One region of the Bradyrhizobium sp. CFUWI genome, then DNA from elsewhere that is predicted to be linked to it. Evidence: predicted binding sites of a transcription regulator. Region 1 holds the regulator's gene; each other region holds the start of a gene.
The links. Region 1 encodes LexA, which represses DNA repair genes until DNA is damaged. Its sites were predicted from a motif close to TGTTCNNNNTGTGTTCNG; they were not measured.

Region 2: a site for LexA is predicted at 9,660-9,677, ahead of AC066S_RS32760 (DUF3072 domain-containing protein). Genes of this name have one in related genera too.
Region 3: a site for LexA is predicted at 3,284-3,301, ahead of AC066S_RS25190 (single-stranded DNA-binding protein). Genes of this name have one in related genera too.

The regions. Positions count from the first base shown of each region.
Region 1 covers NZ_JBWJZE010000012.1:24,319-34,947, reverse strand. The annotation lists gene AC066S_RS24645 (alpha-hydroxy acid oxidase) at 1-559, shown strand, start outside; gene AC066S_RS24640 (HAD family hydrolase) at 600-1,223, shown strand; gene AC066S_RS24635 (hypothetical protein) at 1,391-1,597, shown strand; gene AC066S_RS24630 (molybdopterin molybdotransferase MoeA) at 1,810-3,021, shown strand; gene lexA (transcriptional repressor LexA) at 3,197-3,898, shown strand; gene AC066S_RS24620 (hypothetical protein) at 4,415-4,849, shown strand; gene AC066S_RS24615 (ComEC/Rec2 family competence protein) at 4,857-7,133, opposite strand; gene AC066S_RS24610 (DUF2171 domain-containing protein) at 7,229-7,462, opposite strand; gene AC066S_RS24605 (YybH family protein) at 7,645-8,031, opposite strand; gene AC066S_RS24600 (glutamine--tRNA ligase/YqeY domain fusion protein) at 8,038-9,714, opposite strand; gene gltX (glutamate--tRNA ligase) at 9,869-10,629, shown strand, end outside.
Region 2 covers NZ_JBWJZE010000023.1:29,318-39,946, reverse strand. The annotation lists gene AC066S_RS32800 (DUF4142 domain-containing protein) at 1-84, shown strand, start outside; gene AC066S_RS32795 (hypothetical protein) at 90-383, opposite strand; gene AC066S_RS32790 (HAMP domain-containing protein) at 658-6,954, shown strand; gene AC066S_RS32785 (HWE histidine kinase domain-containing protein) at 6,968-8,458, shown strand; gene AC066S_RS32780 (hypothetical protein) at 8,459-8,680, opposite strand; gene AC066S_RS32775 (hypothetical protein) at 8,823-9,080, shown strand; gene AC066S_RS32770 (hypothetical protein) at 9,149-9,358, opposite strand; gene AC066S_RS32765 (hypothetical protein) at 9,377-9,598, opposite strand; gene AC066S_RS32760 (DUF3072 domain-containing protein) at 9,714-9,908, shown strand; gene AC066S_RS32755 (DUF6496 domain-containing protein) at 9,988-10,278, shown strand; gene AC066S_RS32750 (hypothetical protein) at 10,291-10,629, opposite strand, start outside.
Region 3 covers NZ_JBWJZE010000012.1:137,554-148,182, reverse strand. The annotation lists gene gyrA (DNA gyrase subunit A) at 1-1,863, opposite strand, end outside; gene AC066S_RS25195 (DUF2306 domain-containing protein) at 2,045-2,443, opposite strand; gene AC066S_RS25190 (single-stranded DNA-binding protein) at 2,633-3,130, opposite strand; gene AC066S_RS25185 (outer membrane protein) at 3,812-4,501, shown strand; gene uvrA (excinuclease ABC subunit UvrA) at 4,775-7,753, shown strand; gene AC066S_RS25175 (barstar family protein) at 7,907-8,149, opposite strand; gene AC066S_RS25170 (RNA 2'-phosphotransferase) at 8,154-8,705, opposite strand; gene AC066S_RS25165 (HAD family hydrolase) at 8,770-9,444, shown strand; gene AC066S_RS25160 (YVTN family beta-propeller repeat protein) at 9,494-10,459, opposite strand; gene AC066S_RS25155 (SRPBCC family protein) at 10,477-10,629, opposite strand, start outside.

The DNA.
Region 1 (10,629 bases):
CGTTCGCGAGAGCCGCCTGCGCGCCACCGGCGGCGATTTCCAGAAGGGCCTGGAGTGGCGGACCGTGAAGATGATCAAGGACAGGTTCAAGATCCCGCTGATCCTGAAGGGCATCGCCACCGCCGAGGACGCCCTGATCGCGGTCGATCACGGCGTCGAATGGATCTACGTCTCCAATCATGGCGGCCGCCAGCTCGACCATGGCCGCGGTGCCATGCATGTGCTGCCCGAGATCGTCGAGGCCGTGAAGGGCCGCGCCAAGATCATGGTCGACGGCGGCATCTGTCGCGGCACCGACATCGTCAAGGCGATCGCGGCAGGCGCAGATCTCGTCGGCATCGGCCGGCTGCAATGCTGGGCGCTGGCGGCCGCCGGCGAAGCCGGCATCGCGCGGATGCTGGAGCTGCTGGAAGACGAGGTGCTGCGCTGCCTCGGCCTGTTGGGTGCCACATCGTTTGCCGAGATCGACAAATCCTGCCTGCATCCGGCGGCCGCCACCAACGCGCCGAGCGTGTTCAGCGCGTTCCCGCTGTTCGACCACGAGCCTTATCGGTACTAACCTTACGGATTCCTGCCGACATTGAAGTGAAAAGGACGCAATGACATCGCTCTCTCCCGGCAGCGCGGATGCGCTTCTGTTCGATCTCGGGCGCGTGGTGCTCGACATCGACTTCTCCAAGGCGATCGCCTGTTGGGCGGGACATGCCGGCTGCCAGCCCGAAAGCCTCCTAGCGCGCTATGTGCGCGACGAGGCCTACCGGCTGCACGAGGTCGGCAAGATCAGCGACGCGGATTATTTCGCCTCCTTGCGCGCTTCGCTGGGAATCGGCATTTCGGACGCCCAGTTCCTGGAGGGCTGGAATGCGATCTTCGCCGGCGAGATGCCCGATATCGCCGAGCTGTTACCGCGTGCGGCAAAGCAGATGCCGCTCTACGCCTTCTCCAACACCAATCGGCCGCATGTCGACTATTTCTCGAAGGAATATGCCGATCTGCTCGGCCATTTCCGCGAGCTGTACCTGTCGTCCAGCATCGGCCTGCGCAAACCGGATGCCGACGCCTTCGACCATGTCGTCGCGGCGATCGGTGTGCCGGCCGAGCGCATCGTGTTCTTCGACGATCTCGAAGAGAATATCGAGGGAGCACGGGCGCGTGGCTTGACGGCCGTGCATGTGACGTCGCCCCGCGACGTCGGCAACGCCTTGAAGGCATTGGGGATCTAAGGTTGCGCTGCCTCCCCGGCGGTCGGCAGCCGGCCCGCGTCCGGCGCTAAATTTGCAGGAAGTGTGGAACCTGATCACTTTGTGCATTTTTATACGGAGTTCCCGGAACGGAATACCCCTCTTCGGACTCATCAGTCCGTTGGGATTTCTACATCGGACTGATCCACGTGCTGGGCAAAACCTACCTCACCAAGCAAGCCTCTCTCCTGCTTGAATTCGCAAGAAACACCTCGGATTCCGAGCTTTCCGCCAAGCTGATCAGCAAGGCTGCGGACCTGAAATCGCAGGCCGATCCGCTCCCCGACAAGGACCAAGGCCCCAAACCGCCCGACGTCGCATGGAACGTCAGCCCGGACGGGCCGACCGGGAGTTGACCGATTCCGGCGTGGCGCTCGTGCCTTGCCATGGCCATCTTCCATCCCGGTCTGTCTCGCATTCCGGATCATGCGCTTGGCGGACCTGCGCTTGCTCCTCCGCCACGGAGATCACGCAGGATAGATCAGCTGCGTGCTGCTTTGCCTTGCGCCTGCAGTCAGCTAGAACTCTCGCCGCCCATTGACCGATGTGCCGAGCAGGAGTTTCGCCCGTGGCCCTGATGCCGGTTTCCGACGCCCTTGCTGCGGTGCTGGCAGGTGCAGAGCCGCTGCCTGAACAGATGGTTTCGCTCGACGAAGCCTATCACCGCGTGCTCGCGCATGACCTCGCGGCACGGCGCACGCAGCCCCCGCAAGCGATGTCGGCGATGGACGGCTATGCGGTGCGCGCGGCCGATGCGGCAACGATCGATTCCCGGCTGACGGTGATCGGCGAGGTCGCGGCCGGCCGTCCCTTCGCCCGAACGGTCGGCGCGGGGGAAGCGGTGCGGATCTTCACCGGCGGCGTCGTCCCTGATGGTGCGGACGCGGTCGTGATCCAGGAGGACACCGTCACAGATGGCAACAGCGTCACCATCAAGGAAGCCGCGATCACCGGACGGCACATCCGCCCGGCCGGCGTCGATTTCCGCGAGGGTGACGTGCTCCTGCGCAAGGGAACCCGCCTGACGGAGCGCGATCTCGCGCTCGCGGCGGCGATGAATCACCCGCACCTCGCCGTCTGCCGCCGTCCCAAGGTTGCGATCCTTGCCACCGGCGACGAACTGGTGAGGCCGGGCACCGCCCCCGGGCACGGCCAGATCGTCTATTCCAACGGCTACGCCCTGCACGCGCTCGCCCGCAGCGAGGGCGCCGAGACCATCGACCTCGGGGTGGCCGCCGACACGCTGGAGGCCACCTCCGCCGGGATCCGCCGCGCCCGCGAAAGCGGGGCTGACATCCTGGTCACGACCGGCGGCGCGTCGGTCGGCGACCATGACCTGGTCCAGCAGGCGCTGCTGGGCGAAGGCATCTCGATGGCGTTCTGGAAGATCGCGATACGCCCCGGCAAGCCGATGATGCACGGACGGCTCGGCGCGATGCGCGTAATCGGCCTGCCCGGCAATCCCGTGTCGTCCTATGTGTGCGCGTTCCTGTTCATGGTGCCGCTGATTCGTGCCCTGTCGGGCCGTTCAGTGATTCATCATCGCCGCGAGCGCGCCGTGCTGGGTCGCGACCTCGGTGCCAACGACCAGCGCGAGGATTATCTGCGCGCGCGCCTGGAGCTGCGCGACGATGGTACGCAAGTCGCCATTCCCGTCAGCCATCAGGATTCCTCTCTGCTTGCAAATCTTGCTGCGGCACAGGTACTTCTCGTGCGCGCACCGTTCGCGGCGAAGGCCGAGGCCGGTGGCCCCTGCGAGGTGCTGCGGCTCCCCGTCTGAGTCCACGGCCACACGCATTCCGCGAGTTTGCCGCCGTTCACGGTAAATTAAGCAGTTGCGGAACATGTATCGAACATATAGTGTCCGTTCATGATTTGTTTCGAGCATGTAGCGGCTTATCGCTGAACTCATCGTCTCGGAATCGAACGACATCAACCGGGGGACTTTGGTCGAGATGTTAACGCGCAAACAATACGAGCTTCTGAGGTTCATCAGCGAACGTTTGAAGGAAAGCGGCGTGCCGCCCTCCTTCGACGAGATGAAGGATGCGCTCGACCTGCGCTCGAAGTCGGGCATCCACCGCCTCATCACCGCGCTCGAGGAGCGTGGCTTCATCCGCCGCCTGCCTAACCGCGCACGCGCCATCGAAGTGATCAAGCTGCCGGAGCTGCAGGCTGCCGCCGGCGCCCGGCGCGGCTTCACGCCGAGCGTCATCGAGGGCAATCTCGGCAAGATCCGCGCGAGCTCCAGCCCGTCCATGGACGAGGGCGAGCGGCCCGTTGCAGTCCCCGTGATGGGCCGTATCGCGGCCGGCACGCCGATCGAGGCGTTGCAGACCCGCAGCCACACCATCAGCGTGCCGCCCGACATGCTCGGCGCGGGCGAGCACTACGCACTCGAGGTGCGCGGCGATTCCATGGTCGAAGCCGGTATCCTCGACGGCGACATGGCGCTGATCCAGCGCAACGAGAGCGCCGATACCGGCGACATCGTGGTGGCGCTGATCGACGACGAGGAGGCCACGCTCAAGCGCTTCCGCCGCCGCGGCGCCTCGATCGCACTCGAGCCCGCCAATGCCGCTTATGAGGTGCGCATCCTGCCGCCGAACCGGGTGAAGATTCAGGGCAAGCTGATCGGGCTTTATCGGAAGTACTGATTCCGGAAGGACTCGGTCCGAGATATATTTTGGCGTCTGCGTGCGCCCTTCGGTCGGCATCGCCGATCAAAGATTGGAGCGGATGAATGTCCGCTCCACGAAGCAACATCGCTTCACGGCCGTTCGCGTTCGAGAGGACAGCCGAGCGCCAGATCGTTTGGTGCAGCCGTCGCGACGCTGATCGCGGCATCGGCACGCACGCCGCCGTTGCCGCGTAATCGCATCACAATCTCCGCAACAACACGGCAGTGAACGGGCAAGTCCGCAACGCCCGCAATACAAGCGTGGAGGTATCGCAATCGAGCTGGCGACACTTGGCAGTCGTAGACGCGCGCCGGCGAAATGCACGGGACCCGGCTTTGTTCCTATCGACTTCGGGAAAGTTAATGTGATCGCGCCTCGCGAATCGCAGCCGCAGATTCGCCTATAACCGAGCAGAGCGTTGCATACTTCTACTTCGAGGCCTGCGCCTCCAAGGAGAGGTGCGGGTCGCTATCTTCGCATGAGGAGCACCCGATGTGTGACTATAGCCTGCATGCTATCGCGACGCGCCCCGCTGAAGTCGGCGAGACGATCGTCACGACAACCTTCCGCGGCACCTCGACACGCGGCTTCGCCTCCGAAGCCGATCTCTCCGTTGCGGTCTGCCTGCTGCCGGGGACGGAGCTCGCCTTCGCCGACAACGTCCGTTACGACAACCGCTGGATCTGGACGCGCACCGTCAACTCCCGCGTCGGCAAGTTCGGCAAGATCGATCCGCACGTTCCCGATCGCCATCACGACGCGATCGAATTTCCGGACGGCAAGTACGTGCTGGTGACTCAGCTGGTCGAAGGCCAGCGCGCAACCGTGCTGCAGCTGCCGGTGACGCAGCCGGTCGGCGAGCGCGAGCAGAAGCCGCAGATCATCGCCGACAGTCGGTCGCCGGTCAGGCGCCTGCCGATCGGCTGATAGAAGCTCAGTCCTCGGCCTGAAGATCGGCCTCCGACGGCGTTGCGTCGCGAACGCGTGGAGCTGCCGACCGTGGCATGAGGGTCATGTCAGAATCTCCCTCGCCGGCTGCCGCCGGCGACCAGGGGCGGCTTGCACCCCTCGCCTTCACCGCCTGAACCGCAAATCCATCGCCATGCCGTGTCAGCGCCAGCGCGCCCTGACGAGCGAGCCGCTGCCGATCCACCACCATCGCCGCGCAATCGGGCGGCGCTGGCCGTGACGTCACCACCAGCGCGGCGCGGCTGCAATCGTCCGCCAGCGCGTCGATGCGCAAGGCCAGCGCGACCAGGCGTCCATCGGCGAGCGGAGTCACGCAACCGGCCTCGTCGCACGACACGCCCTCGGCCAGCGCACTGCTGCCGGCATTGCGCGGATCGGCGTCGGCCGCCAGCCACTCCTTCAGCAGGAAACTGTCCTTCGCCCTGATCAGGTGCAGACGCCCGTCCCCGCCCCGCACCGCGACGCTGGCGCCGTCGCCGGCAATCAGGACATCAGGCTGCCGTACCGACAGGCCAAAGGCGATGGAAGCCAGCAGCACCACGGCACCGCACCACCGCAAGGGCGTGCGCAACAATCCCATCACGATGATGCCGAGGCTCGCGGCGATCAGCGGCGCGATGCCGAACGCCGGGATGCGGCCGACCGCGCCCGGCAGTGCCGCCACCCAGCGCGAGACCGCGACCATCCAGTCGATGCCCAGTCCCATCAGCCACCAGAACACGCTATCGAGCCCGAAGGGCGCGGCCAGCAATCCCAATAGCCCCGCCGGCATCACCAGCGCCGAGACCACCGGCATCGCACCGAGATTGGCGAGCACGCCATAGGGCGTGACGCGATGGAAGTGGAAGGCGGCGTAGGGCGTGGTCGCGAGCCCCGCGATCAGCGAGGCCAGGAACAGCATCGCGATCTCGCGGCCGCCCCACAGCGCGACGCGTGCCGTCGCCGAATGATCGGGCGAGGCCAGCAGGTTCGGCATGCCGATCTGAACCAGCGCCACCAGCCCGAGCGTTGCCGCAAACGACATCTGGAAGCTCGGATGCACCAGCGCCTCCGGCGCAACCGCAAGCACGATCAGCGCCGCCACCGCCAGCGTGCGGAAAGTGATGGCGCGGCGATCGACCATCACCGCGATCAGCACCACCGCCGTCATGAAGAACGATCGTTGCGTTGCGACCTCGGCGCCCGAGAGCAACAGATAGAACGCGGCGGCCACCAATGCTGCGGCCGCCGACCATTTCTTGATGGCGAAGCCGACGGCCAGGCCCGGGATCAACGCCAGCAGCGCGCGCACCGCGAAGAAGACCACGCCCGCGACCACCGCCATGTGATAGCCGGAGATCGAGAGAACGTGTCCGAGCCCCGAGATGAACATCGCGTCGTTGACGGGCGCGGAGATCGCATCGCGCCGCCCGGTGAGCAGCGCGGTCGCGATCGCGCGGTTGTCGCCCTCGAGCGTTGCGCGGATGCGGGCGTCGATCGCATCGCGCAGGCCTTGCATGAAGGCGGCGTAGCGCAGCCGCAGGCCGCCGGCGTCCGGCGGCACTGACGCCGTGATCGCGCCCATCACGAAGCCGGACGCGCCGATACCCTGAAAGAACATGTCGCGCGAGAAGTCGTAGCTTCCCGGGCGCACCGGCGAGAGCGGCGGCATCAGCCGCGCCTTCAATTGAACGAAGCTGCCGACCTCGGGCGCAGTGCCCTTGCGCACCGACAGGCGCACGCGATCGAGCCTGACGTCGCTGCGCTGCGCCTCCATCGCGGTGACGCGCAGCACGAAGCGATCGGTGCGCTCCCGGATGTCGCGCGTCTCGACGAAGCCTGACAGCGACACCGAATAGAGCGGCTTGGCCAGCACGGTATGGGCGATGCGCGCCGTCTTCCAGGTCGCCCCGGCAAAGCCGGAAGCGACCGCCGCGATCATGATCGCCGGCGCGAACAGCCGGCTCCGCCGCAGCAGGATCGCGCCGAGCAACAGCGCGGCCGCCGTCGTCGCGACAACCCACAGCACCGGTTCATGATCGGCGGCGAAATAGAGTGCGATGCCGCCGCCAAAGGCGACCGGCACCCACGGCAGCAGGCGCCCGGGACCGGCCTCGGCGCGGGCCCATCCGCGGAGCGTTTCGACGATCGCGGGCCAGATGCCAAAACCCGCCGGCGCAAAGCCGCCAGCGGCTGCGGCGCGGCCAACCGGCCACGTCCCGGCAATACCCTGGGACCGTGCTGGCCGGCCCGGCTCCGCCATTCCCCTGCACCTTACGCGACGCGATGGGCGCCAAGGCTACCGGAACGTGCGGGCGGGCGAATAGCGGTACAGATCAGGAACGCAAGAAGGCGCCCCTACTTTTCCTCTTCCATCGTCACGGCCACCGACGCCTTGGCGGACAGCCGCACCTTGTTGCCCTCGACGTCGGCAACGAGGCCCTTGTCGATGAAATGATGATGGCCCTTGTGGCTGCCCTCACCGCTGTCCTTCCTGGTCAGCTTGATGCGGTTGCCTTCGACCTTGTCGACCGTGCCGACATGGACGCCGCCGGCGCCGATGACTTCCATATGCTCTGCGATGTCTTGCATGGCGGGTTCCTTGTTGGACCCACGCCAACGCAGCGAGAGAACTCGGGTTCTTATCCTGCTGTCATTCCGGGGCGCGCCACTTGGCGCGAGCCCGGAATCCATAACCACGAGCTGGGGTTATGGATTCCGGGCCTGGCCCTTCGGGCCATCCCGGAATGACAAAACTACGAAGATTGCGCCAATCAGATCAGCGGAGCCTGCGACGAGGCGTGGTGATTGACGATCTTCCACTCGCCGTCCTCGCGGATGATGACCCAGCTCATCTTGACGATGAGATCGTCCCGCTCGCCGGCGAGATCGAACGAGATGGTCGCGGCCATGTTGATCAGGTCCGGGCCGACCTGCGCTGCGTTCACGTCGGAGAACACGGCGCTCGGCTGGCGCCAGCGCGGCAGGCCGTTGAAATATTCGGTAACGCCATCCCGGCCCCGGTAGAGCTTCGGATTGGAGCCGAAGAAGAACGCGTTCTTCGAATAGAGCGACGAGAGCGCGGCAGCGTCGAGCGTCGCGAAGCCGGCGCACCATTTCGCGATAATGACGGAAACGATGTCGTCGGCCTCCGTGCTCATGGTGCCTCAGCCCTTCGCGACTTCCTTTGCGAAGGTATCGCGCAGGCCGATGGTGCGCGAGAACACCGGCTTGCCCGGCGTCGAGTCCTTGTCGCGCACGAAATAGCCCTGGCGCTCGAACTGCATCGGCTCGGTCGAATTGCTCTCGGCCACAGCTGCCTCGACTCGTGCGTCCGACAGGATATCCAGCGAGTTCGGATTGAGATCAGGCGCGAAGTTCGAGGCGTCCGGGCTCGGATTGGCGAACAGCTGGTTGTAGATGCGGATTTCCGCAGGCTTCGACGTCGCGGCCGGCAGCCAGTGCATCGTCGCCTTGACCTTGCGGCCGTCGGGCGCGTTGCCGCCCCTGGTTGCGGGGTCATAGGTGCAGCGCAGCTCCACCACCTCGCCCTTGTCGTTCTTGATCACGCCGGTGCATTTGACGAAATAGGCGTAGCGCAGCCGCACCTCGTTGCCCGGCGACAGGCGGAAGAACTTCTTCGGCGGGTTCTCCATGAAGTCGTCCTGCTCGATATAGAGCTCGCGGCCGAACGTGATCTTGCGGGTCCCCGCCGAGGGATCATCCGGGTGATTGATCGCCTCGAGCTCCTCGGTCTGCCCTTCCGGGTAATTCTCGATCACGACCTTGAGCGGCTTCAAGACCGCCATGCGGCGCTGCGCGGTGCGGTTCAGCTCCTCGCGAATGCAGAACTCCAGCATGCCGACATCGACGACGCTGTTGGCCTTGGCAACGCCGATGCGCTTGACGAATTCGCGCAAGGCGGCCGGCGGCACGCCGCGGCGGCGCATCCCCGCCATGGTCGGCATGCGCGGATCGTCCCAGCCCGCGACATGGCCGTCGCGGACGAGCTGCGTCAGCACGCGCTTGGACAGCAGCGTGTAGGTGAGGTTCAGGCGCGCAAACTCGTACTGATGCGGCTTGGACGGCACCGGCAGCTTCTCGATGAACCAGTCGTAGAGCGGCCGGTGGTCCTCGAACTCCAGCGTGCAGATCGAGTGCGTGATGCCTTCGATCGCGTCCGACTGGCCGTGCGCATAATCGTAGCTCGGATAGATGCTCCATTTCGTGCCGGTGCGCGGATGGTGGGCGTGCAGGATGCGGTACAGCACGGGATCGCGCAGGTTGATGTTGCCGGCGGCCATGTCGATCTTGGCCCGCAGCACGCGCGCGCCGTTCGGGAATTCGCCGGCCTTCATGCGGCGGAACAGGTCGAGGTTCTCCTCCACGCTGCGGTCGCGGAACGGCGAGTTCTTGCCCGGCTCGGTCAGCGTGCCGCGGGAGACGCGGATCTCCTCCTGGGTCTGGTCGTCGACATAGGCGAGCCCGTCGCGGATCAGCTGCTCGGCCCATTCGTACAGGCGGTCGAAATAGTCGGAGGCGAAGAACAAATTCTTGCCCCAGTCGAAGCCGAGCCAGCGCACGTCGGCCTGGATGGAATCGATGTATTCCTGCTCTTCCTTGACCGGATTGGTGTCGTCGAAGCGCAAATGGCAGCGGCCCGGAAACTCCTGGGCGATGCCGAAGTTGAGTGCGATCGACTTGGCGTGGCCGATATGCAGGTAGCCGTTCGGCTCCGGCGGGAACCGGGTCACGATCTCCCTGTACTTGCCCTGGTCGAGGTCGGCCTGGATGATGTCACGAATGAAATCGCGCCCAACCTCAGCTGCCACCGGTTCTGTCATTACGAAAATCCTGTCGGGAAATCAGCGGTCCTTCTGCCAAATTCGGGAGGCTGAGCCAAGAGCTTAAGCGGGCCCGGCAGGTCCGCCGTCGGGCTTTAGTTATGCGCCGGTCCTGCTATACACCACCGCTTCCAATGCATAGGCCCTGCCAAGAATGACCGATTCCGTCGTCACCCGCTTCGCCCCCTCGCCGACCGGCTTCCTCCATATCGGGGGCGCCCGCACGGCGCTGTTCAATTGGCTCTATGCGAAGAAGCACGGCGGCAAGATGCTGCTGCGGATCGAGGACACCGACCGCGAGCGCTCCACCGAGGCCGCGATCGGTGCCATCCTCGACGGTCTCAAATGGCTCGAGCTCGGCTGGGACGGCGAGGTCATCTACCAGTTCGCCCGCGCCGCGCGTCACCGCGAGGTCGCCGAGCAGCTGCTCGCCGACGGCAAGGCCTATCGCTGTTACGCCAGTGCCGAGGAGCTCGCCGCCATGCGCGAGAAGGCGCGCGCCGAGGGGCGCACCCGCCTCTATGACGGCATGTGGCGCGACCGCGATCCCGCGACCGCCCCTGGCGACGTCAAGCCGACCATCCGCCTGCGCGCGCCGCAGACCGGCGAGACCGTGATCGAGGATCAGGTTCAAGGCCGCGTGGTCTGGCAAAACGAGAACCTCGACGACCTTGTCCTGCTGCGCGGCGATGGCAACCCGACCTACATGCTCGCCGTGGTGGTCGACGACCACGACATGGCCGTCACCCATGTGATCCGCGGCGACGACCATCTGATCAACGCCGCCCGCCAGAAGCAGATCTACGATGCGATGGGCTGGGCGCTGCCGAGCATGTCCCACATTCCCCTGATCCACGGCCCGGACGGCTCGAAGCTGTCGAAGCGCCACGGCGCGCTTGGGGTCGATGCCTACCG
Region 2 (10,629 bases), on a different contig from region 1:
GCGCTCGCGGCCTTCGCGCGCGAGCTGCTGCCGGTGCTGCGCGCGCAGGTCAAGGATGCCGAGCGGACCATGGCGGACAAGTAGTCCCCCTATTTGTCGTTCGGATGATGCTGCTGGCTCTCCGGCCGCACGGTGCGGTTGCTCTCCGGCATCCTGTCCCGGCCCGCATCGCCATTGTCGTCCTTGCCGCCCGAAGATGAGGTCCCGCTTCCGCTAGGGTTGGAGCGGGCTGCCCTCCCCGTGGTCGGGGAATCCGCCTTGGGGTTGGCCGAGCTGGCGGCGGGGTCGCCGGTCACCGCCCCGCGACCGCTGGGGGCGCCGCCCTGGGCCAAGGCCGCCCCGGCAAACAGCACGACGATCATCGCGGCAAGTCCTGCTTTCATGTCCATTCTCCCTCTGCGCGCGGGCTAACCGCGAGGCGCGGCGCTCCGTTCCGAAGGGGGACCGGTGACACCGCAGGCCGCCGGCATCGTCTGTTTTTCGAAGCCGTGTGGAACCAAATCAGGGGTTTGCGGTTAATGGCGTTGGGCTGAGCAAGACAGGTTCCATTTCCTCGCGCCGCAACCTTGGCGCTTGATTTCGAATTTGGCTGACGCTCTATTTTGACCAATTGCGTCTTGCCTTGGATTCGGGCGACGCCTGCGGGGGAAAATAAGTATGAGCGACCTCGATCCCGGAACTGCATCACGCTCCGGTCGTCGCGTCCCAAAGCCAAAAACCAATGGTTTGTCTGATCCGGATTCCCGGGCCGAATTGCTGCTGGCCCTGCAGGCCATGCGCAGCGGCGATTTCTCGGTGCGCATGAGCGGCGACTATCTCGGCATCGACGGCAAGATCGCCGACACTTTTAACGAAATCATCGCCGCCAACCAGCGCATGGCGCAGCAACTCGAGCTGGTGGGCCAGGTGGTCGGCCGCGAAGGCAAGACCCGGCAGCGCGTGAAATTCGGCCTCGCCTCGGGCTCCTGGGCCGACATGGAAGGCTCCGTCAACACGCTGATCGACGATTTGCTGTGGCCGACGCGCGAGGTGACGCGCGCGGTCGCGGCCGTCGCGCAGGGTGACCTGCTCCAGACCGTCAAGCTCGACGTCGACGGCCGTCCGCTGCGCGGCGAGTTCCTGCAGTCGGCGACCATCGTCAACACCATGATCAAGCAGCTCGGCGTGTTCACCTCCGAGGTGACGCGCGTGGCGCGCGAGGTCGGCACCGAAGGCAAGCTCGGCGGCCAGGCCCAGGTGCCTGAGGTGACCGGCGTCTGGAAGGACCTCACCGAGAGCGTCAACTCGATGGCGAACAACCTGACCAACCAGGTTCGCAACATCGCCGAGGTGACGATCGCGGTCGCCAACGGCGACCTCTCCAAGAAGATCACGGTCGACGTCCGCGGCGAGATCCTGCAACTCAAGGAAGCCATCAACACGATGGTGGACCAGCTCCGCTCCTTCGCCTCCGAAGTGACGCGCGTGGCGCGCGAGGTCGGCACCGACGGCAAGCTCGGCGGCCAGGCCATCGTGCCCGGCGTCGCCGGCACCTGGAAGGACCTGACCGACTCCGTCAACGCGATGTGCGGCAACCTGACCGCACAAGTGCGCAACATCGCCAACGTCACCACCGCCGTGGCGCGCGGCGACCTGTCGCGCAAGATCACGGTGGACGTGCGCGGCGAGATCCTGGAGCTGAAGGACACCATCAACACCATGGTGGACCAGCTCAACTCCTTCGCTTCGGAAGTGACGCGCGTGGCGCGCGAGGTCGGCACCGAAGGCAAGCTCGGCGGCCAGGCCCAGGTGCCCGGTGTCGCCGGCACCTGGAAGGACCTCACCGACAACGTCAACTTCATGGCCTCGAACCTCACCGCGCAGGTCCGCAACATCGCCGACGTCGCAACCGCCATCGCGAGCGGCGACCTCTCGAAGAAGATCACGGTGAACGTCTCGGGCGAAATCCTTCAGCTGAAGGAGACGCTCAACACCATGGTCGACCAGCTCAACGCCTTCGCCGGCGAAGTCACGCGCGTCGCCCGCGAGGTCGGCACCGAGGGCCGGCTCGGCGGACAGGCCAACGTGCTCGGCGTCGCCGGCACCTGGAAGGACCTCACCGAGAGCGTCAACTCGATGGCGTCGAACCTCACCGCGCAGGTCCGCAACATCGCCGAGGTGACGACCGCGGTCGCCGGCGGCGACCTGTCGAAGAAGATCACGGTCGACGTGCGCGGCGAGATCCTGGAGCTGAAGGACACCATCAACACCATGGTGGACCAGCTCAACGCCTTCGCCGGCGAAGTCACGCGCGTTGCCCGCGAAGTCGGCACCGAAGGCAAGCTCGGTGGCCAGGCCGTCGTGCGCGGCGTCGGCGGAACCTGGAAGGATCTCACCGACAGCGTCAACTCGATGGCCTCGAACCTGACCGGCCAGGTCCGCAACATCGCCGAGGTCGCGACCGCGGTCGCCAAGGGCGATTTGTCGAAGAAGATCACGGTGAACGTCTCGGGCGAAATCCTTCAGCTGAAGGAAACCCTGAACACCATGGTGGACCAGCTCAACGCTTTCGCCGGCGAAGTGACGCGCGTCGCCCGCGAGGTCGGCACCGACGGCAAGCTCGGCGGTCAGGCCGGCGTGCCCGGCGTCGCCGGCACCTGGAAGGACTTGACCGACAGCGTCAACTCGATGGCGGGCAACCTCACCGCCCAGGTCCGCAACATCGCCGAAGTCGCGACCGCGATCGCCGGCGGCGACCTGTCGCGCAAGATCACCGTGGACGTGCGCGGCGAGATCCTTCAGCTCAAGGACACGCTGAACACGATGGTCGACCAGCTCAACCGCTTCGCGGGCGAGGTGACGCGCGTGGCGCGCGAGGTCGGCACCGAAGGCCGCCTCGGCGGTCAGGCCAACGTGCCCGGCGTCGCCGGCACCTGGAAGGATCTCACCGACAGCGTGAACTCGATGGCGGGCAACCTCACCGCCCAGGTCCGCAACATCGCCGAAGTGACCACCGCCGTGGCGCGCGGCGACTTGTCGCGCAAGATCACCGTCGACGTGAAGGGCGAAATTCTCGAGCTCAAGAACACCATCAACACCATGGTGGACCAGCTCAATGGCTTTGCCGGCGAGGTGACCCGCGTGGCGCGCGAGGTCGGCACCGAAGGCAAGCTCGGCGGCCAGGCCGAGGTGCCCGGCGTCGCCGGCACCTGGAAGGACCTCACCGACAACGTCAACTTCATGGCCTCGAACTTGACCGCCCAGGTCCGCAACATCGCCGAGGTCGCGACCGCGATCGCAGGCGGCGACCTGTCGAAGAAGATCACGGTGGACGTGCGCGGCGAGATCCTGCTGCTCAAGGACACCTTGAACACGATGGTCGAGCAGCTCCGCTCCTTCGCCGCCGAAGTGACGCGCGTCGCCCGCGAGGTCGGCACCGAGGGCCGCCTTGGCGGTCAGGCCGTCGTCCCCGGCGTCGGCGGCACCTGGAAGGACCTCACCGACAACGTCAACCTCCTGGCGGCGAACCTCACCACACAGGTCCGCAACATCGCCGAGGTGACCACGGCGGTCGCGCGCGGCGACCTCTCCCGCAAGATCACCGTCGACGTCAAGGGCGAAATCCTCGAGCTGAAGAACACCATCAACACCATGGTGGACCAGCTCAACGCCTTCGCCGGCGAAGTGACGCGCGTGGCGCGCGAGGTCGGCACCGAAGGCAAGCTCGGCGGCCAGGCTCAGGTGCCCGGCGTCGCCGGCACCTGGAAGGACCTCACCGACACCGTGAACTTCATGGCGGCCAACCTCACCGAGCAGGTGCGCGGCATCGTCAAGGTCGTCACGGCCGTCGCCAACGGCGATCTGAAGCAGAATCTCACCGTCAAATCGAAGGGCGAGGTCGCGGCCCTCGCCGACACCATCAACAACATGACCGAGACGCTCGCGACCTTCGCCGACCAGGTGACATCGGTGGCGCGCGAAGTCGGCGTCGAAGGCCGGCTCGGCGGTCAGGCCAACGTGCCGGGCGCCGCCGGCACCTGGAAGGACCTCACCGGCAACGTCAACCTGCTCGCCGCCAACCTTACCTCGCAGGTGCGCGCGATCGCCGAGGTCGCGACCGCCGTCACCAAGGGCGACCTGACGCGGTCGATCCAGGTCGACGCCCGCGGCGAGGTGGCCGAGCTGAAAGACAACATCAACACGATGATCACGAATCTCCGTCTCACCACGGACGTGAACACCGAACAGGACTGGCTGAAGACCAATCTGGCGAAATTCACCAACATGCTGCAGGGCCAGCGCGATCTCGCCACCGTCGGCCGGCTGCTTCTCACCGAGCTGTCGCCGCTGGTGAACGCGCATACCGGCGTGATCTACCAGGTCGAGAGCGAGGACAATCCGCAGCTCCTGCTGCTGGCTTCCTACGCCAGCGACGGCGTCTATCCGTATCCCCGCGTGTTGCAGTTCGGCGAAGGCCTGATCGGCCAGTGCGCGCTTGACAAGCGGCCGCGCGTCGTCGGCGAGATTCCATCCGACGTGGTGCCGATCAACTCGGCGCTGTTCCGCGTCGCGCCGAAGAACCTCGTCGTGCTGCCGGTGCTGTTCGAAGGCCAGGTCAAGGCTGTGATCGAGCTCGCCTCGCTCGTCTCCTTCACGACCTCGCAGATGACGTTCCTGGAGCAGCTCACCGACTCCATCGGCATCGTGCTCAATTCGATCGAAGCGACGATGCAGACCGAAGGCCTGCTCAAGCAGTCGCAGCAGCTCGCCGGCGAGCTCCAGACCCAGCAGCGCGAATTGCAGCAGACCAACGACCAGCTCGAGCAGAAGGCGCAGCAGCTTGCCGAGCGCAACGTCGAGGTCGAACGCAAGAACCAGGAGATCGAGCAGGCCCGCCGCGCCCTGGAGGAGAAGGCGACCGAGCTCGCCCTGACCTCGAAGTACAAGTCCGAATTCCTCGCCAATATGAGCCACGAGCTGCGCACGCCGCTGAACTCGATCCTGATCCTGGGACAGCAGCTCACCGACAATCCGGACGGCAACCTCACGGCCAAGCAGGTCGAATTCGCCCGCACCATCCACGGCGCCGGCACCGACCTGCTCAATCTCATCAGCGACATTCTGGATCTGTCCAAGATCGAATCCGGCACGGTGACGGTCGACGCCGAGGAAATCCTGACCGCCAACCTGCTCGAGACCGTCGGACGGCCGTTCCGGCACGAGGCGGACAACCGCAATCTGTCGTTCAAGATCGACGTCGATCCGACCCTTCCGCGCAGCATCGTCACCGACTCCAAGCGGCTGCAACAGGTGCTGAAGAACCTGCTCTCCAACGCTTTCAAGTTCACCGCCGAAGGCGAGGTGCGCCTGAAGGTCACCGCCGCGGTCGGCGGCTGGGGAACGGATCACCCGGTGCTGAACTCCGCACCGGCCGTGATCGCGTTCGAAGTGTCCGATACCGGCATCGGCATTCCCCTGGAGAAGCAGAAGCTGATCTTCGAGGCGTTCCAGCAGGCCGACGCCGGCACCAGCCGCAAATACGGCGGCACCGGTCTCGGACTTGCGATCAGCCGCGAACTCGCCAGCCTGCTCGGCGGCGAGATCCATCTGCGCAGCTCGCCGGGCAAGGGCTCGTCGTTCACGCTTTATCTGCCGCTCAAATATTCCGGTCCGACGCTCGCGCCGCGCGCGGCGCCTGCGCCGCAGCAACACGGCCAGCCGCCGGCGCTACAGACGGCCGCGCCCGACCAGCAGCGCGTCATCGAGCAGCTTCCCGACGACCGGCTCAACATCGAGCCCGGTGACACCATCCTCCTGATCGTCGAGGACGATCCGCACTACGCCCGCGTGCTGGTCGATCTGGCCCGCGACAAGGGCTTCAAGGTGCTTGTCGCCGCCCGCGGCGCGGAGGCGCTCGAACTCGCCAAGCAATACCAGCCGAGAGCCGTCTCGCTCGACATTTTCCTGCCTGACATGCTCGGGTGGACCGTATTGAGCCAGCTCAAGCACAATCCGCTGACCCGCCACATCCCCGTGCAGATCATCACGCTGGACGAGGACCGCCAGCATGCGCTGGCGCGTGGCGCGTTCTCCTTCGTCAACAAGCCGACGACGACCGAAGGCGTTTCCGCGGCGCTGACCCAGATCAAGGAATATGCCCGGCCGCGGCGCAAGCGGCTGTTGATCGTCGAGGACAACGAGGCCGAGCAGCTCTCGATCCGCGAGCTGCTGCATCACGACGACATCGAGATCGTCACGACGGACACCGGCGCCGGTGCGCTCTCGACGTTGCGCCAGACGCCCTGCGACTGCGTGGTGCTGGACCTCCGCCTGCCCGACATGAGCGGCTTCGAGGTGCTGGATCAGATCCGCAACGACGAGGCGCTGTCGAACGTTCCGGTCGTCGTCTTCACCGGCCGCGAGCTTTCGGCCGAGGAGGACGCGGAACTCCACACCATGGCGCGCAGCATCGTGGTCAAGGGCGTGGAATCGCCAGAACGGCTGCTCGACGAGACCGCACTGTTCCTGCACCGCGTGATCACCGAGCTTCCGGTCGAGAAGCAGCGCATGCTGGAGAAGCTGAACAGTTCCGACGAGGACCTGATCGGCAAGACGGCCCTGCTCGTGGACGACGACGCCCGCAACATCTTCGCGCTGTCGAGCGTGCTGGAACGGCGCGGCATGAAGGTGCTGACGGCCACGACCGGCAGCGAGGCGGTGACGCTGGTCGAATCCAATCCGGAAATCGCCATCGTGCTGATGGACATCATGATGCCGCAGATGGATGGATATCAGACCATCGGCGTCATTCGCGAAAACCCGGCTTTCGCCCGCCTTCCGATCATCGCGCTGACCGCCAAGGCGATGAAGGGTGATCGTGAGAAGTGTCTGGAGGCCGGCGCGTCCGACTATCTCGCCAAACCCGTCAACACCGATCAATTGCTGCTTGCGATCCGCATGTGGCTGCACCGCTGAGTTGGATCCGCATATGGACCACGAAAAGGTCAACATCCTCCTCGTCGACGACCAGCCCGCCAAGCTGCTCGCCTATGAGGTGATCTTGAAGGATCTCGGCGAGAACCTCGTGATCGCCTCGTCGGGGCGCGAGGCGCTGGAAGTGCTGCTCAAGACCGAGATCGCAGTGATCCTGGTCGACGTCTGCATGCCCGAGCTCGACGGCTTCGAGCTCGCCGCGATGATCCGCGAGCATCCACGCTTCCAGAAGACCGCGATGATCTTCATCTCCGCCATCCAGGTCAGCGACATCGACCGGTTACGCGGCTACGAGATGGGCGCGGTCGACTACGTGCCGGTACCGGTCGTGCCGGAAGTCCTGCGCGCCAAGATCAAGGTGTTTGCCGAGCTCTACCGCAAGACCCGCGAGCTCGAACGGCTGAACCAGGAGCTTGAGGATCGCGTCCGCGCACGCACGGCGGAACTGGAGAACTCCACCGCGAAGCTGCGCGAGAGCGAACAACGGCGCAGCATGGCGATCGCGGCCGGCAAGATGGGATCCTGGGATTGGGACTGGATCAGCGGCGATTGGATGTGGGACGAAGGGCAGTATCGCATCTTCGGCGTCAGCCCCGAGAGCTTCGAGGTCAACCCGGCCAACGTTCAAGCGCTGTTGCATCCCGACGACGTCGATCAATTGCGCAAGGCGATCGCCGAGTTCAACAGGGGCACGCGGGCCTACGAGACCGAGTTCCGCATCATGCGGCCCGACGGAGAAGTGCGCTGGTGCGTCGGCACGGCGGCGGCGACGGTGGACGATAGCGGTCGCGTCGTCCGCGTCAGCGGCGTCACCGTGGACATCACCGAACGCAAGCGTGCCGAGGAACGGCAGAATCTGCTGGCGCGGGAAGTCGATCATCGCGCCAAGAACGCGCTGGCGCTGGCGCAGTCGATCGTGCGTCTCACCCGGGCCGACGAGGTCAAGGCCTATGTCAACGCCGTCGAGGGCCGCATCAACGCGCTGGCGCGCGTGCACACCATCCTGTCGCTGTCGAGCTGGCAGGGTGCCGAGCTCTCCAGGCTGATCGACGAGGAGCTGGCGCCCTATTCGCTCGGCGGCCAGATCATATTGGCAGGTCCGCAGGTCCAGTTGCTGCCGGCCACGGCCCAGACGCTGGCGCTCGCCCTGCACGAGCTCTTCACCAACTCGGCAAAGTACGGTGCCCTCTCGACCAGGTCGGGGCGGCTCACGATCGGCTGGCAGGTCGAGGACCAATTGCTGACGCTGAGCTGGGAGGAATCGGGCGGTCCGCTCGTCATGACGCCGAAATCGCGCGGCTTCGGCACGCGGAGCCTGCTGGCGAGCGTGGAGTCCCAGCTCGGCGGACAAGCGCGGTTCGATTGGCGAGCCGAGGGCCTGTTGTGTCGCTTGGAAGTGCCGTTGACCCGCAAGCCGGCGGCGACGCCCCTATCCGAGAAGTTCGAGGACACCGGCTCGGCCGAATTGCAGCGCGCATCCGGCTAGCTAGCCGGACGCGGCGCTCGTCATGCGTCGCGGCGTCCGCAGTTCGCGCGCAACCCGTCCCTCGAGCCAGGCTTCCGTCTGGGCGAGATCGCGTAATGCCCTGGCGTAGCGGCGCGCCGCGCATCGCTCCGCCCCGCGCGGCAGCTTGCGGGCCTTGCGAAGAATGTCCGCGGCCGCGTTGCGATAGGCCAGCGAGCGGTAAAGAAAGACCACCTTACCCATATCGATGCTCCCCGTGTTGCCGGACCTCATCCTGGCAAACCCGGCATGAACGTCGGATGAAGCCGGCGATGAAATTCCTTCATTCATCTGGAACCAGCGAATTGTCGCCCGCGTTTGCATGCCAAATCGGGATGCAGTTCCCATGCGCACAAAGAAGTCGTCAGACCTGATCTCTGCGACCGGCCTCATCAAGCTGATGACGCATACATTGATGGGTGCCGCCCTCGGCCTCGCCTTCAGTCTCGCGCTGATCCTGTGTAATCCCGCCGTCGCCAGCCTGCTGAATAACGGCGGAAGCCAGGCCGCGATCGTCTTCGCTCTCACATTGGTGACGACCTTCGCGATCGGCGCGACGCTCACCGGCGTCGTGTTCATCCTCACCGAGGACAAGCAATCTTGAAACGGTGCTGAGGCGCGGAGCGAACCTTTGCTGGGAACTCCTGCCTGAGTGGCGGTTGGCTGCCTGCGTCAATTTAACTCACCGGTTTCAGTGCTGAGCCCGCGGCCCGCGGAATTCGTCTTCACGAGACGCTCGAGCTCGGCACGCTTGCGTCCGATCAGAAGTTGGGCCGTAGCATCGTCGAGACCCGCGCGCTGCAATTGCCGGATGGCAGAGCCCAGTTCGAGAATCTCGGCGCGTAACCTCAAGATCCGGTAAGTGTCCGGGCCCTCATCCACGGCGCCCCCTCGAAGATTTCAGCGGCGCGTGGCCGCGCGCCCGGGAATACCGACTGTCTTCACGAGACGAAGGCGCACCCGGTCGTGGACGTCGGGCAGGACATCGCCGCCGCCGGCCGCCTTCCATTCGCCGATCAGCAAGTTGATCTTTCGGCGCAGATCCATCTGCGCCAGAGCCTGTTCGGTGCAATCGCGATCCCCGTTGATGCGATCACGCACGGAAGCCTCGACGTCGGCCATCTCCAGCCTCAAGGCGCTGATTTTACGTCGAATTTCATTAATTCTGTTGTCCATGGCTTGTTAGAACAAAATAAGAACATATAGTCAAGCCACGATTTGAAGACGGAGACGACGGATGCAGGTTCAGGGTAAATACGACGCCAGGATCTTTCTCGCCGCGCAAATGACCCGGGCGCAGGGGCTGAGGCTGAAACGGTTGAGCGAAGAGGCCTATCAGCCCGCACAATATGCGCGCGATCTGTCCTTCACCGAGGCCGCGCGGCGCATCCAGGTGCTGGAGGCGGAGATCGAGCTGGCGAACTCCTTCTAGGCTTTCGCCTGGAACGTCGTGCGCTGCTTCGGAACCATGCCTGTGTCGAACGGTTCTCCCCGGCCAAGGGAGAACATGCATGGCACGCAAGGCAAAGAAACGCCGCTACTCGCGCAGCTCCGGCAGCGACGTCGAAAGCGAGATGCGTCGTTACAAGAAGGGCACGGCCAAGAGCGGTCGCAAAGGCCGCGGCGGACGCGTGAAGAGTCGCAAGCAGGCGATCGCGATCGGGCTGTCGAAGGCGCGCAAGAAAGGCAAGAAGGTCCCGAAGAAAGCTGCGAAGAAGAAGTCCTCCAAGAAGCGGACGACCAAGAAGGCGGCCAAGAAGGCGGCCAAGAAATCGTCGAAGCGCAAATCCAGCAAGCGTTGACGCTGACCCGGCTCAGATCATGCTGCCCGGCATGAAGCAGCGGATCGAGACCCCGAAAGCGGTCTTCACCGGCCACACCATGGTGCGGCCGGCGCGGTTCGGCTCGGTGATTACGGCTTCGTCCGGCACCTCGATCCACTCGCCGTCGAGACGCACGCGATAACGTCCGTTGTGCGATTCCCAGTCGGGATCGGCGACGGCAAAACCGTCGGCGTCCGAGCAGCACGGACCGAGGTGGCTGCGCAGGCTGTCGAACCACGGCTTGAGCGGCGAGTTCGCGTAGCGGCCGTCGTCACGACCGAGCGCGGTTCCACCCCAGAGCACCAACGGCGCCGCAAGCAGCGCACCCCT
Region 3 (10,629 bases), 110 kb from region 1:
GATCAGCGCCTTGCCGCGCCCGTTCGGCGCGGCCACCGGCAGACGCCAGACCTTCTCCTTGTAGACCTGGCCGCGCGAGGAGAAGAACAGCACGGGCGTGTGCGTGGAGGCCACGAACAGGCGGCTGACGAAATCCTCGTCGCGGGTCTGCATGCCGGAGCGGCCCTTGCCGCCGCGGCGCTGGGCGCGGTAGGCCGACAGCGGCACGCGCTTGACGTAACCCGCGTGCGAGACGGTGACGACCATGTCCTCGCGCTGGATCAGGTCCTCATCCTCGACCTCGCCCTCCTGCTCGATGATGACGGTACGGCGCGGCGTGGCGAACTCGGCCTTCACTTCGGCGAGCTCGGTCTTGATGATGCCGAGCACGCGTTCGCGCGAGCGCAGGATGTCGAGATAGTCGGCGATCTCGCCGGCGAGCTTGTCGAGCTCCTCGCGGATTTCGTCACGGCCGAGTGCGGTGAGGCGCTGCAGGCGCAGGTCGAGAATGGCCCTCGCCTGTTCCATCGACAGCCGGATCGTGCCATCCGCGCTGATGCGATGGCGCGGATCGTCGATCAGCGTCAGCATGTCCTCGACGTCCCGGGCCGGCCAGTCGCGCGACATCAGGGTGTCGCGCGCAGCGGTCGGGTCGGGCGAGGTCCGGATCACGCGGATCATCTCGTCGATATTGGCCACCGCGATCGCGAGACCAACGAGGATATGGGCGCGGTCACGCGCCTTGGCCAGCAGGTACTTGGTGCGCCGCGTGACGACCCGCTCGCGGAAGTCGACGAAGATGGCCAGCAGGTCCTTCAGATGCATGATCCGCGGACGGCCGCTGTCGAGCGCCACCATGTTGACGCCGAAGCTGGTCTGCAGCGGCGTGAATCTGTAGAGCTGGTTCAGCACCACATCCGGCACGGCGTCGCGCTTCAACTCGATGACGACGCGGTAGCCTTCGCGATCCGATTCATCGCGCAGGTCGCCGATACCCTCGATCTTCTTTTCCTTGACCAGCTCGGCGATGCGCTCGACCATCGTCGCCTTGTTCACCTGGTAGGGAATCTCGGTGATGATGATCGCCTCGCGCTCCTTGCGGATGGTCTCGATCGCGACCTTGCCGCGCATCACGATCGAGCCGCGGCCGAGGTGATAGGCAGAGCGGATGCCCTGCCGTCCGAGAATGACGCCGCCGGTCGGGAAATCCGGTCCCGGCACGATGTTGATGAGCTCGTCGATGGTGAGCGCGGGGTTGTCGATCAGCGCGACGCAGGCGTCGATGACCTCGCCGAGATTGTGCGGCGGGATGTTGGTCGCCATGCCGACCGCGATGCCGCCCGCACCGTTGACGAGAAGGTTCGGGAACTTGGCCGGCAAGACCGACGGTTCGGTCTCGTTGTTGTCGTAGTTGGGCTGGAAGTCGACGGTGTCCTTGTCGATGTCGGCCAACAGGGCCAACGCCGCCTTCGTCAGGCGCGCTTCGGTGTAACGATAGGCAGCCGGGGGATCGCCGTCGACCGAGCCGAAATTGCCCTGGCCGTCGATCAGCGGCACGCGCATCGAGAAGTCCTGCGCCATCCGGACCATGGCGTCGTAGATCGACTGATCGCCGTGTGGATGATACTTACCGATGACGTCACCGACCACGCGGGCGGATTTGACGTATTTCTTGTCGGGCGTGTGCCCCTGCTCGTTCATCGAGAACAGGATACGGCGGTGCACCGGCTTCAGACCGTCGCGGGCATCGGGCAGCGCCCGCGCCACGATCACGCTCATGGCGTAGTCGAGATAGGACTTCTTCATCTCCTCGAAGATGGAGACAGGGCGAATGTCCGAGGGTTGCGCCGGCTGGTCGCCGGGCTTGTTGTCGTCGTCAGCCAAGGGGGAATCCGGTGAGTTTTTGTCTGGGAATCATATAGCGCATCGGGGGGCGGATAACCACCCTCGCAGGGGTTCGCGAAAGCGCTTTTTCCCTTCGTTTTTTCATGCACTTACAGGGTAAGCCGGAAGCAGTTTCCGCGCTCCGGCAGCCCCGCGCCGGGGGCGCCGGTTCTGGCCGCCGCTACGACCCGAAAATCACCGTATGCATGATCCGTCCGGGCATGAACGTGAACAGCCCGGCAACTACGAGTGCGCCGAAGAAGATCGAGATCATCGTGATCCTGTGGCGGCGGACATTGTGGGTTCGCGCAGCCATCACACCGAGCACCAGCGTCGCCAGCGTGAAGATCGATAGCAGATGGATCGGACTCCACGGCCCGACCAGACGAATCTCGTGGATCCAGAACGAGCTGAGCGCCACGACAAGCATTAGTGCTACCCAAAGCCAGCCCAGAGCCCGATGTGGCAGCCTTCCCTTGGGAGCGACGAGTTGGATCGCCCCGAGGAAGAACGCAGCCATGGCGGCGAAGGCATGCAGCGGGATCGGCGGAGCGGCATCAAGCAGCTGTGCGAGGCTCAAGGGGCGCGTTCTCCGGATTGGCCGAAGCCGGGCAGGCAACTAGAAGTTCTGCTCCAGTCCGAGCGGCCAACGGGTCAGCTGCCCCGACATTCCCGCCGACCATGAATTCATGGATCTCGTCTTGGTTCGGATCCTCGAAAGCCGGATCCGCCGTTTCCTGTCCCGGACCGAACCGTCTCCTCCCCAGCGTTAGAACGGGATATCGTCGTCCATGTCGCTGTTGCGGCCGCCGCCGCCGGCGGCAACGGGACGGCGCGGCGCGCTGCTGACCGGGCCGGAGGAGCCGAAATCGCCGCCCGGCTCGTCACCGAAGCTGCCGCCTCCGCCGCCGCCACTGCGGCCATCGAGCATCGTCAGGGTCGAGTTGAAGCCCTGGAGCACAACCTCGGTGGAATATTTCTCGACGCCGCTCTGGTCGGTCCATTTGCGGGTCTGGAGCGCCCCCTCGATGTAAACCTTCGCGCCCTTCTTCAGATATTGCTCGGCGACCTTGCAGAGCCCTTCGTTGAAGATCACGACGCGATGCCATTCAGTCTTCTCCTTGCGCTCGCCAGTATTCTTGTCGCGCCAGGTTTCCGATGTCGCGATGCTCAAATTCGCAATCGGCCGCCCGTCCTGGGTGCGGCGGATTTCAGGATCCTTGCCGAGATTTCCAACCAGAATGACCTTGTTGACGCTTCCCGCCATCGCCGCTCTCCACTCCGAATGCCACTGATTTCAAAGGCCGAGCGCGCTGCCTGCGTTCCTCTGCGCCCTGTTGGGGCGACCCTATACGCTTGCGGGCGCCGCTCAGCCCATCACCCCCAAGGTTATCCCCACATATAGCATCGACCTCCGCAACGTTCCAGATTTGTTCTTCCTGCCGGTGCACCGAAAACAGATCGTGCCAACTCAGCGCGCCGGCGCCTAAGATTGTTCCGCCGAAGGGAACCCTGCGGGGCTGGACGGTGGGCCTCGAGTACGACCACATTTTCCTCCGCAACCGCACCATGACTTTCACCGGCTCCGGCAACCTTCCGGCGGCCCGCTTGGCGCTGTTACACGCTCCGAGCGTATCAGTCAGGACGCCGATATCGCCCTGATCCGGGGTGAACTACCGCTGGGGCGGTCCGCTGATCGCAAAATACTGATATCCATCTGATATTGTTCGATGATTGAAGGCCGGCCTCGCGCCGGCCTTTGTCGTTTGGCGGTAGGGTTTATCGACGCAATGAGTCAGTAACCATCACCTTTTCGACCCCTGTGGCTTTTCGGAGACACAACTTGCAGCTTCAGTGGTGTAAGCACTGCCTCAGTTGGGCCGTTGAGTCCGATGCCCTTCCGTCAAGGAAGGCAACAACAGAAACTGGGACTGGGATTAAGTTGAAAATGAAAAAGGCTTTGTTGGCTTCGGCCTGTTTGTTCGCTCTGGCGGCCCCCGCTTCGGCTGCTGATCTCGCGGCTCGCCCCTACACCAAGGCGCCGGTCGCGCCGATGGCTTCGGTCTACAACTGGACCGGCTTCTACCTCGGTGTCGTCGGTGGCGGCGCTTGGCAGGACGCTTCCGACATCAAGATGAAGGGCGGCTTCGTCGGCGGCACCGCCGGCTACAACTGGCAGACCGGCAACGTCGTGTTCGGCATCGAGGCCGATGGCGCCTGGGCTGACGTCAGCGACTCCATTACTGGTACGGTTTTCGTCGCCGGCGTCGGCGGCGTTCCCGCCTCGCTGACCTCGAAGATCGACGCCATGGGCACCGTGCGCGGCCGCATCGGCTGGGCCGTCAACAACGTGCTGTTCTACGGCACCGGTGGTTACGCCTGGGTCGACAACAAGCTCACCGCCACCCTGGGTGCCCTCTCGGTCTCCGAGAGCAAGTTCCACTCCGGCTGGACCGTCGGTGCAGGCGTCGAGGCGTTCTTCGCGCCGCAGTGGTCGGTCAAGGGCGAGTATCTCTATCGCAGCCTCGACGGCGAGAGCTACTTCTCGGGCGCCATCGCCACCAACACGCTTGAGATGCACACCGTGCAGGTCGGCGTGAACTATCACTTCGGCGCCCCGGTCGTCGCGAAGTACTAAGCCTCGCTCCAACGCTATTGCGTTACGAAAGGCCGGCCTTGCGCCGGCCTTTTTGTTTTGGCGGAGACGCCGGTTCAGTTCCTCGCCGACCTGCTGCCAGATGCCGCCAGCGCGCCAACATTCCGTTGACGATTCGCAACTCCCTCTGGAAATCCGTCTCCGTTCTTCCTACGTTCGCTGCCAACCCCATCGGCGCCGATCCGGTTCCGGACGAAGCGCGGCTCTCTTGCTGGCGCGGTCGCGCACCCATGGGATTGCTTGAGGGCAACTCGGATGGATGAAGTGATCAAGGCGAAGCGCCAACAACAGAACGCGGGCTCGAGCCTGCGCGCAATTACGATCCGCGGCGCGCGCGAGCACAACCTCAAGAACATCGACGTCGAGATTCCCCGCGACAAGCTGGTGGTGTTTACCGGCCTGTCCGGCTCCGGCAAATCCTCGCTCGCTTTCGACACCATCTACGCCGAGGGCCAGCGCCGCTACGTCGAATCGCTGTCGGCCTATGCGCGCCAGTTCCTGGAGATGATGCAGAAGCCCGACGTCGACCAGATCGACGGCCTGTCGCCCGCGATCTCGATCGAGCAGAAGACCACCTCGAAGAACCCGCGCTCGACCGTCGGCACCGTCACCGAGATCTACGACTATATGCGCCTGCTGTGGGCGCGCGTCGGCGTGCCCTATTCGCCGGCCACGGGCCTGCCGATCGAAAGCCAGACCGTCTCGCAGATGGTCGACCGCGTGCTGGCGCTGCCCGAGGGCACGCGGCTCTATCTTCTCGCGCCCGTCGTGCGCGGCCGCAAGGGCGAGTACCGCAAGGAGCTCGTCGAATGGCTCAAGAAGGGCTTTCAGCGCGTCAAGATCGACGGCACCTTCCATGAGCTCGCTGAAGCGCCGACCCTGGACAAGAAATTCCCGCACGACATCGACGTGGTCGTCGACCGGATCGTGGTGCGCGCCGACATCGGCCAACGCCTCGCCGAGAGCTTCGAGACCGCGCTGAAGCTCGCCGAAGGCCTCGCCGTCGTCGAGTTCGCCGACGCGCCAGCGGCAGCTCCCACCGAAGAGAAGAAGAAGACCGCCAAGATCCACGACAAGAGCGGACCCGAGCGCATGCTGTTCTCGGAAAAGTTCGCCTGCCCGGTCTCCGGCTTCACCATTCCCGAGGTCGAGCCCAGACTGTTTTCCTTCAACAACCCCTATGGCGCCTGTCCTGCCTGCGGCGGCCTCGGCGTCGAGCAGCATGTCGACGAGGACCTCGTCATCCCCGACAAGGAGCTCGCCATCGGCAAGGGCGCGATCGCGCCCTGGGCCAAATCGTCCTCACCTTATTACGTGCAGACGCTGACCGCGCTCGGCAAGCACTACAAGTTCACCCTGACCACCAAGTGGAAGGACCTGCCCAAGAAGACGAAAGACGCCATCCTGCATGGCTCCGGCGAGGACGAGATCAAGTTCTCCTACGAGGACGGGGTGCGCTCCTACGACACCAAGAAGCCGTTCGAGGGCGTCATCACCAACATCAACCGCCGCTACCGCGAGACCGAGAGCGAGTGGGCCCGCGAGGAGCTGGCGAAATATTTTCACGACGTCCCCTGCGAGGGCTGCAAGGGTTTTCGGCTCAAGCCCGAGGCGCTCTGCGTCAAGGTCGGCGGCAAGCATATCGGCGAGATCTCGGAGCTGTCGGTCAGGAAGGCCGGCGAATGGTTCGAGACCGTGCCCGCCGCGCTCAACGCGCAGCAGAACGAGATCGCCGGCCGCATTCTGAAAGAGATCCGCGAACGGCTCACCTTCCTGCTCGACGTCGGCCTCAACTACCTCACCTTGTCACGCTCCTCCGGCACGCTGTCCGGCGGCGAGAGCCAGCGCATCCGCCTCGCCTCGCAGATCGGCTCGGGCCTGACCGGCGTGCTCTACGTGCTGGACGAGCCCTCGATCGGCCTGCACCAGCGCGACAACGCCCGCCTGCTCGACACGCTGAAGCGGCTGCGTGACCTCGGCAACACCGTGGTCGTGGTCGAGCACGACGAGGACGCCATCCGCTTGGCCGATTACGTGCTCGACATCGGCCCCGGCGCCGGCATGCATGGCGGCCACATCGTCGCCGAAGGCACGCCCGCCGAGATCATGCGCAACCCGAAATCGCTGACCGGCAAGTACCTGACCGGCGAGCTCGAGGTCGAGGTGCCGGAGCGGCGTCCGCCGAACCATCGCCGCACCATCAAGGTGGTCAACGCGCGCGGCAATAACCTCAAGAACGTCACGGCGGAAATTCCGCTCGGCCTGTTCACCTGCGTCACCGGCGTCTCCGGCGGCGGCAAGTCGACATTGCTGATCGACACGCTGTACCGCGCCATCGCCCGCAAGCTGAACAATGCCAGCGAAGGCGCCGCCCCGCACGACCGCATCGAGGGCCTCGAGCACATCGACAAGATCATCGACATCGACCAGTCGCCGATCGGCCGCACCCCGCGCTCGAACCCGGCGACCTATACCGGCGCCTTCACCCCGATCCGCGAATGGTTCGCCGGCCTGCCCGAGTCCAAGGCGCGCGGCTACGAGCCCGGCCGCTTCTCGTTCAACGTCAAGGGCGGCCGCTGCGAGGCCTGCCAGGGCGACGGCGTCATCAAGATCGAGATGCACTTCCTGCCCGACGTTTACGTCACCTGCGACGTCTGCAAGGGCAAGCGCTACAACCGCGAGACGCTGGAGGTGCTGTTCAAGGGCAAGTCCATCGCCGACGTGCTCGATATGACGGTCGAGGAAGCCGCCGAGTTCTTCAAGGCGGTGCCGCGCGTCCGCGAAACCTTCCAGACCCTGCACCGCGTCGGACTCGACTACATCCACGTGGGACAACAGGCGACAACGCTGTCGGGTGGTGAAGCGCAACGCGTCAAGCTCGCCAAGGAGCTGTCCAAGCGCGCCACCGGCCGCACGCTCTACATCCTGGACGAGCCCACCACCGGCCTGCACTTCCACGACGTCAAGAAGCTGCTGGAGGTACTGCACGAGCTGGTCGCGCAGGGCAACACCGTCGTCGTCATCGAGCACAATCTCGAAGTCATCAAGACCGCCGACTGGGTCATCGACCTCGGCCCCGAAGGCGGCGACGGCGGCGGCGAGATCGTCGCCTGGGGGCCGCCGGAGGACATCGCCAAGGCGCCGCGGAGCTATACGGGGAAGTTCTTGGCTCCCGTGTTGGAGAAGGCGCGGAAGCCGAAGCGGAGGCGCGCGGCGAGCGAGGCGGCGGAGTGAGCTACGAGCTATAGGCCCTATAATCGAAGCAGCCACGAAACTTGGTCGCGCCATTTGATTGGAAAAACGACCGACAGCGGATGCTCCTCCGAACTCGACATCTTCTTGGCAGCGTCGGCGAGGATCGCGACATAGATCTTCGCATTTGCGGCATCATCCGCCAGGGGTGGTCGGCATGTTCCAGAATGACTTGACCGCTTGGCAACCAGGATAGGTCACCGAGACAGCTTCAAGGGCCTCCCAATTGTCGCCAAAGTAATTTGGGAACTTCAACTTTGCCGCAATCGAGGCAAGCAGCCCTGCTTTACTGGCGATGCCTGCCGGGATTTCGACGCGAATGATCAAGTGATTTGATGCATCCTCGTACCCAAAAATGAAGGGCGAGTGTTCTTTCATTGTCTCATCCGGGCGAGATCGATGCCAAAAATTCCGGCGGTACGCGGCCCGTCAGCCACACGCCGTTGTCCGCACGGTAGAACTTGTATCCTCCAATATGCATGCCGCCCGCATTGACCCTGAAAATGTGTGGCAAGCCGTGGCGCTGACCGACGCGCTCGGCCGTGGCTTCGTCGGACGACAGATGAACGTGTTGGCGCGCCTGCGGCTTCAGGCCCTCGGACAGGATCGCTTCGACAAACCGTGTCGCCGTCCCGTGATAGAGAATTGAGGGAGGCTCGCGCGGCGGGAGGCCAAGCTCCACTGGGACGGAGTGGCCTTGCGCGGCGCGAATGCTGAGTCCGTCGGCGGAGAGCGAGAACCTCTTCTTGTCGCTGCTTGCGACAACGCCGAGCAGATCGGCGCGCGCAAACTTGGTCCCGGACGCGTTGGCCTTTTCGACCAGCTCGTCGATGTTGGCCCAGCCCTCCGGGCCGAGCGTCAGGCCGATCTCATCGGGCTTATGCCGCAGCACAAAGCTCAGAAATCTGCTGAGGTGTATCTGATCGACCGCCATCTTTGCATTCCTGTTTCGCTCTTGTACATCCAGCCACGAATTGCGACCAGACCTTCAGGAACGCATGCCCTACGCCCTCGCCATCTTCGACCTCGACGGCACGCTCGCCGACAGCTTCCCCTGGTTCCTGCGCACCATCAACGATGTCGCCGATCGCTTCGGCTTTCGCCGTGTCGCCGATGAGGACGTCGAGGGGCTGCGGCATGCCTCGACGCGGGAGATTCTTGCCCGGCTCGAAGTCCCCTTGTGGAAGCTGCCGGCGATCGCGCGGCATGCGCGGCGGCTGAAGGCGGAGGCGGCCAGCGAGATTCCGTTGTTCGCGGGTGTCGAGGCGATGCTGCGGACGCTGGCCGAGAACGGCGTGCAGCTGGCGCTGGTGACGTCCGACAGCGAAGCCAATGCGCGCGAGAAGCTCGGGGATGCCGGGGCGCTGTTCGCGCATTTCGACTGCGCGGCCTCGCTGTTCGGCAAGCCGGCGAAATTCCGCCGGATCATTCGCCGCGCTGGCGTGAAGCCAGACCAAGTCATCGCGATCGGCGACGAGGTCCGCGACATCGAGGCGGCGCGGGCCATCGGCATTGTCTGCGGCGCGGTGTGCTGGGGCTATGCGGCGCCACTGGCGCTGCGGGCGCTCGGCCCGGACCATGTGTTCGAGCGGATGGATGAGATTGCATGGACGCTCTGCCCCGGTGCCGTAGCCCGGATGAGCGAAGCGACATCCGGGAACGTCAGTGGATGAGGATGGCCCTGTCCCGCATGTCGCTCCGCTCATGCGGGCTACGACCGCCCTACTCCGTCCTGCGCAAGAACAACCCGAACGCCCTTGGGCCGTCGCCGGTCTTGATCTCGCCGATCACCTTCAGCTCGGCCGCGTCGATGATATGAAGCGTGTTGCTCTCCCAGCAGGCGACGATGACGCGCTTGCCGTCGGCGGTGGCGGCGATACCTTCGGGATACTCGCCGACATTGATGCGCTTGATCGGCTTCAACGTCGCAACATCGAACACGCTGACGGTGCCGCCATATTGGTCGGTCACGAAGCCGCGGCCTTGCGTCAGCGCCACGGCGTAGGGGCGCATGCCGACCGGCACGCGGCCGATCTCACGCCCTTCCGCGATGTCGATCACAGAGACGTCGTCGGAGCCGACATTGGCGGTGTAGGCGCGCTTGCCCTCGGTATCGATGGTGACCCCGAACGGACGGGTGCCGACCTTGATGGTCGTCTTGCGCTGGCGCGTCGCGGTGTCGACGACCGAGACGCTGTCGTCGTCGCGATCCGCCGAGAGCAGCAGCTTGCCGTCCGGCGTCACCGCCAGCCCCGACGGCGAGGCGCCGACCGCGATGCTGGCCGTGACGCTGCGCGAGCCCGCATCGATCACCCGCACCGCCGCGGCATACCAGTCGGCGACATAGACGGTCTTGCCGTCGGGCGCCACGGCGATGCCGAGCGGGCCGCCGCCGATCTCAACGCGGCCCGCCACCTGCCGCGTCGCCGCGTCCACCACCGTCACCGCCTTGGCATCGGGACTCGTGAGATAGGCAAAGCGCCCGTCCGCGCTGACGGCCACACCGGCCGGCTTGCCGCCGATGGGAATGGTTGCCACCGCGCGCGCCGTCGTGAGATCGACGATCATCAGATCGTCGCTGAGCTGGTTGGTGACGAAGGCTTCTTCGGCAGACGCGCTGCCGAAGCCCGGGCCAAGAGCAGCACAACAAAGGCCGGCGGCGAGCGCCGCCAGGAGCAGCGCCCGCAGGGCCAATGCCCGCACGATCAGCTACCGCTCTCGATCTTCTTCTTCAGCGCCTCGAGACCGGCCTTGTAGAGCCCGCTCACCGCGGTCTTGGCCGCCTCGTCGCTCAGCTCCGGCGGCGGATCGTTGTTGGGAAAGCCGCGGTAGAACGCGCCGGCCCATTCCAGCTTCGA